Regions from separate parts of the Thalassobacillus hwangdonensis genome, predicted to be linked through region 1. Evidence: riboswitches for the same ligand, from Rfam matches in the RefSeq annotation. Region 1 holds a riboswitch; each other region holds the start of a gene.
The links. Region 1 has a riboswitch for cobalamin ahead of ACFQ2J_RS11940 (acyl-CoA thioesterase). Riboswitches for the same ligand answer to the same signal wherever they lie in the genome.
Positions count from the first base shown of each region.

Region 1 (3,278 bases):
CAGTCAACGAAGAAACAAAATTCGCGTTGGATTACTTCGGTGTAGAAGCACCACGCCAAGTAGAGACAGTTTCAAACGAAGTAAATGAGGTTGCACTTGTTGACCATAACGAACCACAGCAAAGTGTGGATGACTTGAAAGATGTCCGCATTGTGGAGGTTGTCGATCACCACCGCATCTCAAACTTTGAATCTGCAGAGCCGCTTTACTTCCGCGTCGAGCCGGTCGGATGTACCGCTACGATTCTAAGAAAAATGTACAAAGAAAATGGTGTGGAAATCGAAAAGTCCATCGCAGGCTTAATGCTTTCCTGTATCATTTCCGATACACTGCTGCTTAAATCTCCGACATGTACACAGGAGGATATCGATACAGCAAAAGAACTTAGCGAGATTGCAGGCGTTGATCTTGATGCATATGGGTTGGACATGCTTAAAGCGGGTGCCAATACGAAAGACACTTCCGCGGCTGACCTTATTTCCCTTGATGCGAAAGAGTTCCCGATGGGCGATGCAAAAGTGGAAATCGCGCAGGTGAACGTTGTCGATACAGAAGAAGTTCTTGCACGGAAAGAAGAACTTAAAGATGCCATGACTTCCAAAATCGACGACAAAGGTCTGAACCTTTTCGTACTTGCAATCACAGACATTTTGAAAAACGATTCCACTGTCTTGGCACTAGGTAAAAACACAGAGAAAGTAGAAGAAGCGTTCAATACGACGCTTCAGGATGATGTAGCTGTTCTTGAGGGTGTCGTTTCCCGTAAGAAACAAATCGTACCACCACTGACAAATGCATTTAAAGGTTAAAGTTGAAAGCCTCGTCAAATGACGAGGCTTTTGTTCTTACTATTCACTTTAGCGCCGGGCGCTTTTGCCTATGCATTTTTCTAGAAGGAGCTGTATCATACAACCTCTTTTCTTCATCTGTTTCAGGAATGATAGAAGGTACAGGTTTTGGTTTCCCTAGTTCATCCACAGCGACCATCGTCAAGAAAGACTCTGTTGTGACCACTTTCTTCCCTTGCAGTAGATCATCCGCATGCACTTTTACATAGACCTCCATGGAAGTGCGACCTGTCCTAGTGACAAAAGCTTCCAAAGTCAATGCATCGCCTACTTTTGCTGAGGAAAGAAAATCTACAGAGTCAATAGACGCTGTGACTACCACACTATTGGAGTGTTTCATCGCAGTCAAAGCAGCAATTTCATCGATGTAGGCCAACACCTTCCCTCCGAAAATCGTATCCAGATGATTCGTATCTGGTGGTAATACCAGTCTTGTTTGTTTCATTTTTGAATGACTTACTGTCAATGGCTTCATTTAAATCGAATCCTTTCCTTGTAAAATAAAAAAAACACCTTCGTTAAGAAGATGCATCAGAAAAAAATCATTCTATTCAAGGGATCACCATCGATTTTGTACAATGAAGTTTCACGTAACACCCTCCTATCTCCCGTAGGAATTCATGCCCTTCCCTATGGCAGGTCTCCTGGCTCAGAATCATCAGCACATAACCCTTCCCGTATATCTACAGTGGTATATTTATGTACCTTCTCTTTACAGTGGCGGGACCGCGTTGGATTTTCACCAACTTCCCTTTTCAGCTTCATTAAGAATGAAGCCACCATAAGGCATATTCAATTGTAAAAGGAGAAACGAGTCCCCCTGGATTCACTATCGCCTATCCTTTATTATCTGTCAATTCCTTTTAGATATAGAAACATAAGAGTTTCCGATAAATCTAGATTATTATTAGGTATGTAAGTTACATTTAAAGTAGCAAAAATGGTTAAGAACCCTCTGCTGATTACTGCTATTGTAAAGATAAGGTAGGTGGACGCAACAATGGAATATGTGCACTGTATTAAACGAACGCTTGATTATATTGAGGAAAACCTGCAAGAACCTCTCACTTTAGAGCAACTGGCTGAAGTAGCTCAATTCTCGCCTTTTCATTTCCACAGGGTTTTTCAAGCCATGGTTGGGGAATCCGTAATGGATTATGTAAGGAAAAGAAGAATTACTCAGGCAGCAGAGCGGCTCTTTTACTCGAATGATAAAGTGATCGATATTGCATTTGACGTTGGATTTCAATACCACGAATCCTTCAACAGAGCGTTCAAGAAATACTATGGGGTTTCACCTAAAAGCTACCGAAACGCACAACAACTTAGTGGTCCACTGCGAGGCAAAGCCTACCTACCTGCAAATCTAGAATCAGGAGGGTTTACAATGGAACCGAAAATGATTACGAAACCTGCTTTCCACCTTATCGGCTATGGTCTGAAGACAAAAAATCAGGATGGACAAAACAACCAGGACATCCCTGAGTTCTGGCAGCAGTACATCAACAATCAGCTAGGGTTGAACATTCCTAAACCTTTGAACAAAAATGTGGAGTTGGGTGTGTGTACAGATTTCTCCCCGGAAACCGGTGAATTTGTATATGTCATCGGAATGGAAGTGAAAGAAGGCACAGATACACCTGAAGGTATGGTCTATAAGAGTTTTCCGGAATTGGATTATGCGGTCTTCACCACCCCGGAAGCAGATGAGGAGTCCTTCCCTTCTACCATTCAATCTACTTGGAATTACATTTTCACCGAATGGTTCCCACAATCAAGCTATGAGCATCGTGGAACTTTGGATTTCGAGTTATATGATGAAAGGTGTTATGGTACAGAAAATAAACAGATGGACATTTACATCCCCATCCAACCCAGTATTAAAAAAGCGTAACACAAATAGAGTAATGGCTGATCTGACTGGCCATTACTCTTTATTTTTACGGTAAGCTGCCTGATAAGTCGATCCAATTCCCCGCTCGAATGAAACGGCATGCTTAATCGCAGCAGTAACAAAGTCTTTTCCAATTGCCACTGATTCTTCAACAGACTTTCCTTTTGCAAGCTCAGCAGTAATAGCAGCAGCATAGGTGCAGCCCGCTCCACTTGTATGGATGGTATCGATTCGGTCCGCCTTGAATTCTGTGAACGTTTCACCATCATATAAGACATCCACCGCATCTTCCTCTAACGCTCCACCTTTCACTAGCACATAGGAAGGACCTAATTTGTGAAGTTGTTCCGCTGCCCATTTCATTCCATCGACAGTAAGGATGTCATCAAGTTCCAGGATCCGGCTCGCTTCCATAAGGTTGGGTGTGATGATTGTCGCTAAAGGAATCAAGTCCTCTCTCATCGATTCAATCGCCTCATCACGAAGCAATTGCGATCCCATTTTTCCAATCATGACCGGATCGACGACAAGTTTTT
Region 1 is NZ_JBHTKL010000005.1:481,682-484,959, reverse strand. It holds gene ACFQ2J_RS11945 (manganese-dependent inorganic pyrophosphatase) at 1-809, shown strand, start outside; gene ACFQ2J_RS11940 (acyl-CoA thioesterase) at 853-1,323, opposite strand; cobalamin riboswitch at 1,466-1,647, opposite strand; gene ACFQ2J_RS11935 (AraC family transcriptional regulator) at 1,849-2,742, shown strand; gene thiD (bifunctional hydroxymethylpyrimidine kinase/phosphomethylpyrimidine kinase) at 2,776-3,278, opposite strand, start outside.

Region 2 (3,278 bases), on a different contig from region 1:
AAGTGAAATAATCCTCCTGGATGGTTGCGGATTGATTTTGTGTGATTTCTGTACATAGATTGCTGCAGTAAATCATTCCTGCCTGATTGTTCGGATTCATTCGGTTGACTTCATCTCGATAGAACATATACGGGGTTCCCGTCTCTAACTGACTGATCATGATGCGCTTCATGATGTCGATGGCAGGAACGGTATTCCTGGAAAGGAGAGGGTGGTTCACGCAGGCCTCGTACTTTTCGCGGAAACTGCCATTCCCTTTTTGTTCATCGTAAAAGTCCTCCAGTGAAAATCCCATCACTTTCCTTACTTCATGGGGATCAAACAAATGCCAGTCTTCTCTGTTTTCCACTGCCTCCATGAATAGATCCGGGATACATACGCCTGTAAAGATATCATGTGTACGCTGCCGCTCATCGCCATTATTCAATCGGCTGTCCAGGAACGGGAAGATATCTTTGTGCCACACATCGAGGTACACAGCTACCGCACCCTGGCGCTGTCCTAACTGGTCGACACTGACAGCGGTATTGTTCAACTGTTTCATCCAAGGAAGCACACCTGAAGAAACACCTTTGAACCCTTTAATGTCACTGCCTCTGCTTCTGATTTTTCCGAGATAGACACCTATCCCGCCGCCGTGCTTGCTGAGCGTAGCGATGGAAGTGTTGCTGTCAAAGATTGATTGCAGGTCATCTTCGACCGTATCGATGAAACAGGAGCTTAGCTGCCCGTAAGTTTTACCTGCGTTCGTAAGCGTGGGTGTAGCTACTGTCATATATAGATTACTCAAAGCCCAGTAAGCTTCTTTGACGAGAGAGATTCTTTTCTCGTCATTCTCTTTTGCCATCAAGGTCATCGCGATGATCATGAAACGTTCTTGTGGAAGCTCCAGTAATGCTTTTTCTTTATTTCTGGAAAGATAACGGTCCGTTAACGTTTTCAAACCGATATAGGTGAAAAATGTATCTTTTTCGGGATCTATTACTTTTTCTAACGCTTGCACATCCTCGGTGGAGTAGGTTTCCAGAAGGAAGGGGCTGTAGATTCCTTCGTTGATCAAACGTTTGATCAACGTGTGAAATCCGGTGTACACGTATGACTGATTCCTGTTTTTCTTCGTTTCTTCATAAATCTTGGTGCGTAACAAATCCGCTGCTACGAACGTCCAATCTGCCTCCCTCTCATTTATGTAGGACAGTGTTGTAAGTGTGAGCAGATGAATTTGCTCTTCAAATTCCAGTTCCTCCAAGTTCATGTTCGTCAGTTCCTGTTTAAAGGGCGCTGTATCCAGGGAAGGAAACCTCTTTTGCTGCACGTCGATCCAATCCGACCACCTTGCTTGAGGTGCTGCTGTCAATGTATTCACAATAAATCACTCCTTGAAATGTTTTTAGGCAATAAAAAAATCCGCTCCCATTGAGCGGATGAAACCATGGAATAATAAAGATGAATCGATCATCAAATACAAACGTATTATCCCATCGTTTCACCTTCTCAATCCCCGAAGAAGTAGAAACTTCCAACGAACAGTGACAGGTCTCCTGACTCACACCTTCATCTACTTCGACCCTTCCCGTACATGTTGTGTACAGTGGTTTGTCGGTTCGGCGGTGATTACAGTTGCGGGGGCAGTTCCGGATTTGCACCGGCTTCCCTATTAAGCCTATAGGCATCACATGCTCGCTTTACTATATATAGATGTTAAATTCGAAATGATTGATATATATTGTGTCACCTATGATATATCTTTTATTGATAGACTGCAACCGTTATTTTTGAATAGAAGGGTTTTCGCTAAAAGGAGCGAATAAGGAAACAGAAGGATGACAAGGAGGAATACGGTTTGACGGATAATTTTCAATGGCATAGAGAAGCAGAACGGAAATGGGATGAACGAGCCGATTTCTGGAATCAGAAAAGTAAAGCAATGTGGGATGAAGGAAGCAGAAAAACGATCATCCCTTTTCTTGAGAAGCATGTAGCAAATGGATCGTCTGTTGCTGATATCGGCTGTGGCGATGGATACGGTTCCTATAAACTATACAAAGACGGGTATCACGTTACAGGTGTAGATATTTCGACTGAAATGGTCGAGCTTGCAAAAAAGAGACTCGAAAATGAATCGATGACATTCATTCAGGGGGATTTCGTTGATCTTCCATTTGAAGCGGAGAGCTTTGATGCGGTGATGGCGATCAATTGCATTGAATGGACGGAAGTACCCGTACAGGCGCTTAACGAGGTGAAGCGGGTGCTTAAGCCAGGTGGGAAGTTATGTATCGGAATCCTGGGACCGACCGCAATGCCGAGGACGAACAGTTACCGGAGGGTTTTTGGTGAAGAGGTAATCTGCAATACGATGATGCCTTGGGAATTCGCCTCGATGGCAGAAGAAACAGGCTGGCGGATTGTTGATGGACATGGTGTATATAAACGTGAAGTCACGGAACAGCACCTTGAAGACCTCCCGGAAGAACTGAAACAAGCACTGACATTCATGTGGGTATTCATACTTGAAAAATAATCGCCCCCGCACATTTGTCTGTTTATTCCTGCAGAGGTTAAGGGAAACTACCCATATAGTTCATATAATGAAAGGGGTAGTTGAAGTTGAATCAGCAAGAATTGAAAGATAAGATACTTGATGTGTTAAGTGGAAATAAAGTAGGAACACTGGCGACGGTGAAAAATGACAAGCCACACTCCAGGTTCATGACGTTTTTCAATGACGGGCTCACCATCCATACACCTACAAACAAAAAAACGCACAAAGCGGAAGAAATCGATGCAAATCCATACGTTCATATTCTGATCGGGTATGAAGGAGAAGGATACGGCGATGCCTACCTTGAAATCGAGGGGAAAGCGACGATCAGAGACGATGCAGAAGTGAAGGAGAAGCTCTGGAGTGACAGGATGAAACGCTGGTTCGACGGTCCGAACGATCCCGAATATATCGTTTTGGAAATTGCGCCTGAGCAGGTTCGTTTGATGAACGCAGGAGAAGATACACCTGAAACATTGGAACTTTAACTAAAGAGAGGCTTTTTTGGCCTCTCTTTTTGTGTGCAGTTTTTTTCTGGCGAAAATGAGGACTAATCTGGCGATACTCAGCGTTAATCTGGCGAAAATCTGAATTAACTGGCGATAGTCGCAACTAATCTGGCGAACGTCAAAATCCAACTAGATTCGACACATCCACCATCCGCCATCAAGCGTGAAGCGAGTGTTGGATCATTTCGTGAAGCACATTGATCACATGTTCATCATCATGCGAG
Region 2 is NZ_JBHTKL010000002.1:126,493-129,770, forward strand. It holds gene ACFQ2J_RS08540 (ribonucleoside-diphosphate reductase subunit alpha) at 1-1,357, opposite strand, end outside; cobalamin riboswitch at 1,515-1,693, opposite strand; gene ACFQ2J_RS08545 (class I SAM-dependent methyltransferase) at 1,808-2,524, shown strand; gene ACFQ2J_RS08550 (pyridoxamine 5'-phosphate oxidase family protein) at 2,611-3,033, shown strand; gene ACFQ2J_RS08555 (ArsR/SmtB family transcription factor) at 3,212-3,278, opposite strand, start outside.
Region 2: another riboswitch for cobalamin. It lies ahead of ACFQ2J_RS08540 (ribonucleoside-diphosphate reductase subunit alpha); the one in region 1 lies ahead of ACFQ2J_RS11940 (acyl-CoA thioesterase).

Region 3 (3,278 bases), on a different contig from region 1:
GTAATGCCAAAGCACTTTCCTCCACTGACTCACTACCATACTTTGCTGCGTCATCCTTTGTTGCAGATCCACTGTCTTCCATGGACGCTTCGTTCATCTCGGCACTGCTGTCTGCCTGATCCCCACTTTCTGAAGCAGAATCCATCCCTCCTGATCCCTGTTGAAGGATAGGAATTACCATTACCATCAGCAGGACGACTGCCACCAGGGAACCGACTGGAACGAGCCATGCCCTTTCTTTTTTTACTTTGTTTTCATTCAGTTGAGGAGATATTTTCTGGTGAAGCTCTTCTTTGCTTAGACGATCCTGCACTCGCGGCAATTCGCCCAATAGCTTTTCGAGCTTCTCATCGTTGTAAGAGTTACGCTTCACGTTGGATTCCCCCCTCTTCCATCTTTTCCATGCGTTCTTTCAGCAGTTTCATCGCCCGATGCTGCGTCGTCTTCACTTTACTGACGCTCCATCCGAGAAGTTCGGCAGTCTCCTTCAGCGTATGTTCCTGGATGAACCGTAAGATGATGACACTTCTCTGATCGACATTCAACTGATCGAGACAATGATAGACTTTCTGTATTTCCTCATTCATCATTGCTATATCTTCAGGAATCGGTGCTGAATCTTTTAGTTCCTCTCCCCGCTCTTTCCAGTCAAAAAAATCCAGTATCCGGTTTCTTTTCCGTTTTTGAGCACGAAAGAAATCGATCGTCACGTGCCTTGCAATCGAAAAGAGCCAAGTCTTTTCACTGCTCTTTCCTTGGAATGTATCGTAGGAATTCATCACTTTTATATAGATTTCCTGAATGAGGTCTTCCGTCTGTTCTTTATTTTTCACCATGTAGAAGACAAACTGGTACAAATCATGATGATAACAATCATACAGACGTTCAAAAACTCGATCCACACTTCCTACCTCCCATTCATAGATTAGTCGTTCAGTTATGTAAAAAAGTTTCACTCTTCCATCATAATCAAAGAGGTCAGAAAAAACTTGGCTTATTGCGATATTTTCTTATACTTTAACCCTATACCAAAGTCTAACTTTCATAAAGCATAAAAAATACCAACCGGAATCCGGTTGGTATCAGGCTAGTGCATGGCGGCTATATCGTTCGAACAGCCTTGAAAAAACAGGTAGCAGGAGCGTGATGAATACGATATTCCCGAACGCATGGTATAGATCGAACGGTAGTCCTGCCAGATAATAGGCCCAAAATGATCCTGCATAGCTGTACATCGTCAACGAAATGATCAGCCCGTAAATGAGGCCACTTACACCGGAAAAAAGTGCAAGCCCCCATTTTGGAATAGTACTGAAATACTTACCGATCAGCCCTGCTGCTGCACCGATCAATGCCCATGCGGTTACCTGCCAAATATACCAGATTCCCATTCCCAGCAGCATGTTGGATAGGAACGTCGTCAAAGCTGCCAAAAGAACTGCCGCCAGAGGTCCCATAAAGAAGCCGGTAAGGATGACAATGGCTGTGACCGGCTGTACATTCGGAATGGCATTCGTTGCAATTCTTCCAGCGATAGCAAGTGCTGAAAGCAATGCAATTAACGTCAGTTTATATGTGTTCATTGCGATCATTCCCAAGCATGAAAATCAAATGCGATCTGATCTCCTGATTCCAATTCGTAGTCATTGGCTCCCACCATCGCTTCTTCCCCATTAATGGTGTAAAACCAGGCTTTCTCTTCGCCTTCCTCAGCAGAAACCCCTTCAACTCCCGTGATGAATCCATCACTTTCTTCTACTTCGAAATTGGCTTTCATCACTTCCATCAACGATTGTCCTTCTTCAAATTCAATTTCTTTCTCCTGAAGGATTTCTTCACCGTTTTCTTTAGAAATGACCACTTCTGCTTTCATTTCCTGTTGTTCATTCTGTTCTGTTTCCGTAGTTTGGTCGGCATTGCCACTTTCGGATTGGCATCCAGTTAGTATTCCGATGCTTAAAAGCAATGCAAACACCATTTTAAGTATTCTGTTCATTTGAACCCTTCCTCTCCTTAATGTTTGTTTCCCAGCTCGTGAAAGGTGAAGGGCGTAAGACAACCTGCGGCTGAAGAATGCCTTAACGAAAAAAGGTCTGCCCGCATAATCATGTATGTTACATGATCGAATGCTTGGGACAGACCTTTTGAGACATCCATTCGAAGACAATCCAGTTTTCATTCATACGTAGATTGCACGTATACGATTCCGACCGGTTGTCTCAAACGCTCAATCCTCGAAGCTTTGAAACTTGAATGGCAGGCAGGTCTACTGACTTGTGCTTATTCCTACTCTGGACCCTTCCCATATCCTTGATACAGTGGATCGTCCATTTCGTAGCACTTACAGTTGCGAGGACAGTTCCGGCATTTCACCGGATTCCCTTTTCAGCTCTAAGAAATAGAGCACCTTCATTCCTTATATAATTCAATTTTCATCTTACCATACGATTATGAAAAGTAAATAGAATGTTTCATAAGTAACAAGATTTTATTACAATTCTTCTGAATTTTCGCCTTTCAATGGTAATTTAAACGAGAATGTTGTCCCTTCACCGAGCCGGCTGTGGACTGCAATCGAGCCTTTATGCGCTTCCACGATATTTTTCGCTATGGCAAGGCCAAGTCCTGTGCCGGTTTTGACATTCTTCCGCTTCCGTGACTTATCAGCCTTGTAAAAACGTTCAAACACGAATGGCAGATCGTCCGCAGGGATACCAGAACCGGAATCCTCGATTTTCGCCTCGATTTCATGATTGTTCTGTTCCAGTTTCACATGAACAGTTCCGTTTTCTTCTGTGTGCCGAATTGCATTATCGATCAGGTTTGTAAACACCTGTTCAATCCGATCCGGATCAAACCTTGCATGACTTACTTCATGTTCGGCCGAAAGCTTCAAATGCACTTGTTTGTCGTTTGCCAGCCCTTGGAACTTTCGAATGATTTTATCCATAAACAGCTGGAGGTTCACTTGTTCCACATTCAAAGTGATGTGACCTGCTTCCATCCTTGCAAGATCAAGCAGTTCATTGACAAGCCTTCCCATACGAAGCGATTCTTCGTAAATGATTTGCGCAAGTTCATTTTTCTCTTTCTTGCTTTCTGCAATATCATCGACAATCGCTTCGCTGTAGCCCTGCATCATCGATATTGGAGTCCGAAGTTCATGGGATACATTCGCAATGAAGTCTTTCCGAAGTTTATCGAGTCTTCGTTCTTCCGTCATATCACGAAGCACTGCCACCGCTCCACGAACCTTCATCTTGTCATAAAGCGGACTC
Region 3 is NZ_JBHTKL010000001.1:919,304-922,581, forward strand. It holds gene ACFQ2J_RS04875 (hypothetical protein) at 1-373, opposite strand, end outside; gene sigX (RNA polymerase sigma factor SigX) at 363-902, opposite strand; gene ACFQ2J_RS04885 (ECF transporter S component) at 1,083-1,583, opposite strand; gene ACFQ2J_RS04890 (DUF4430 domain-containing protein) at 1,589-1,996, opposite strand; cobalamin riboswitch at 2,243-2,426, opposite strand; gene ACFQ2J_RS04895 (ATP-binding protein) at 2,492-3,278, opposite strand, start outside.
Region 3: another riboswitch for cobalamin. It lies ahead of ACFQ2J_RS04890 (DUF4430 domain-containing protein); the one in region 1 lies ahead of ACFQ2J_RS11940 (acyl-CoA thioesterase).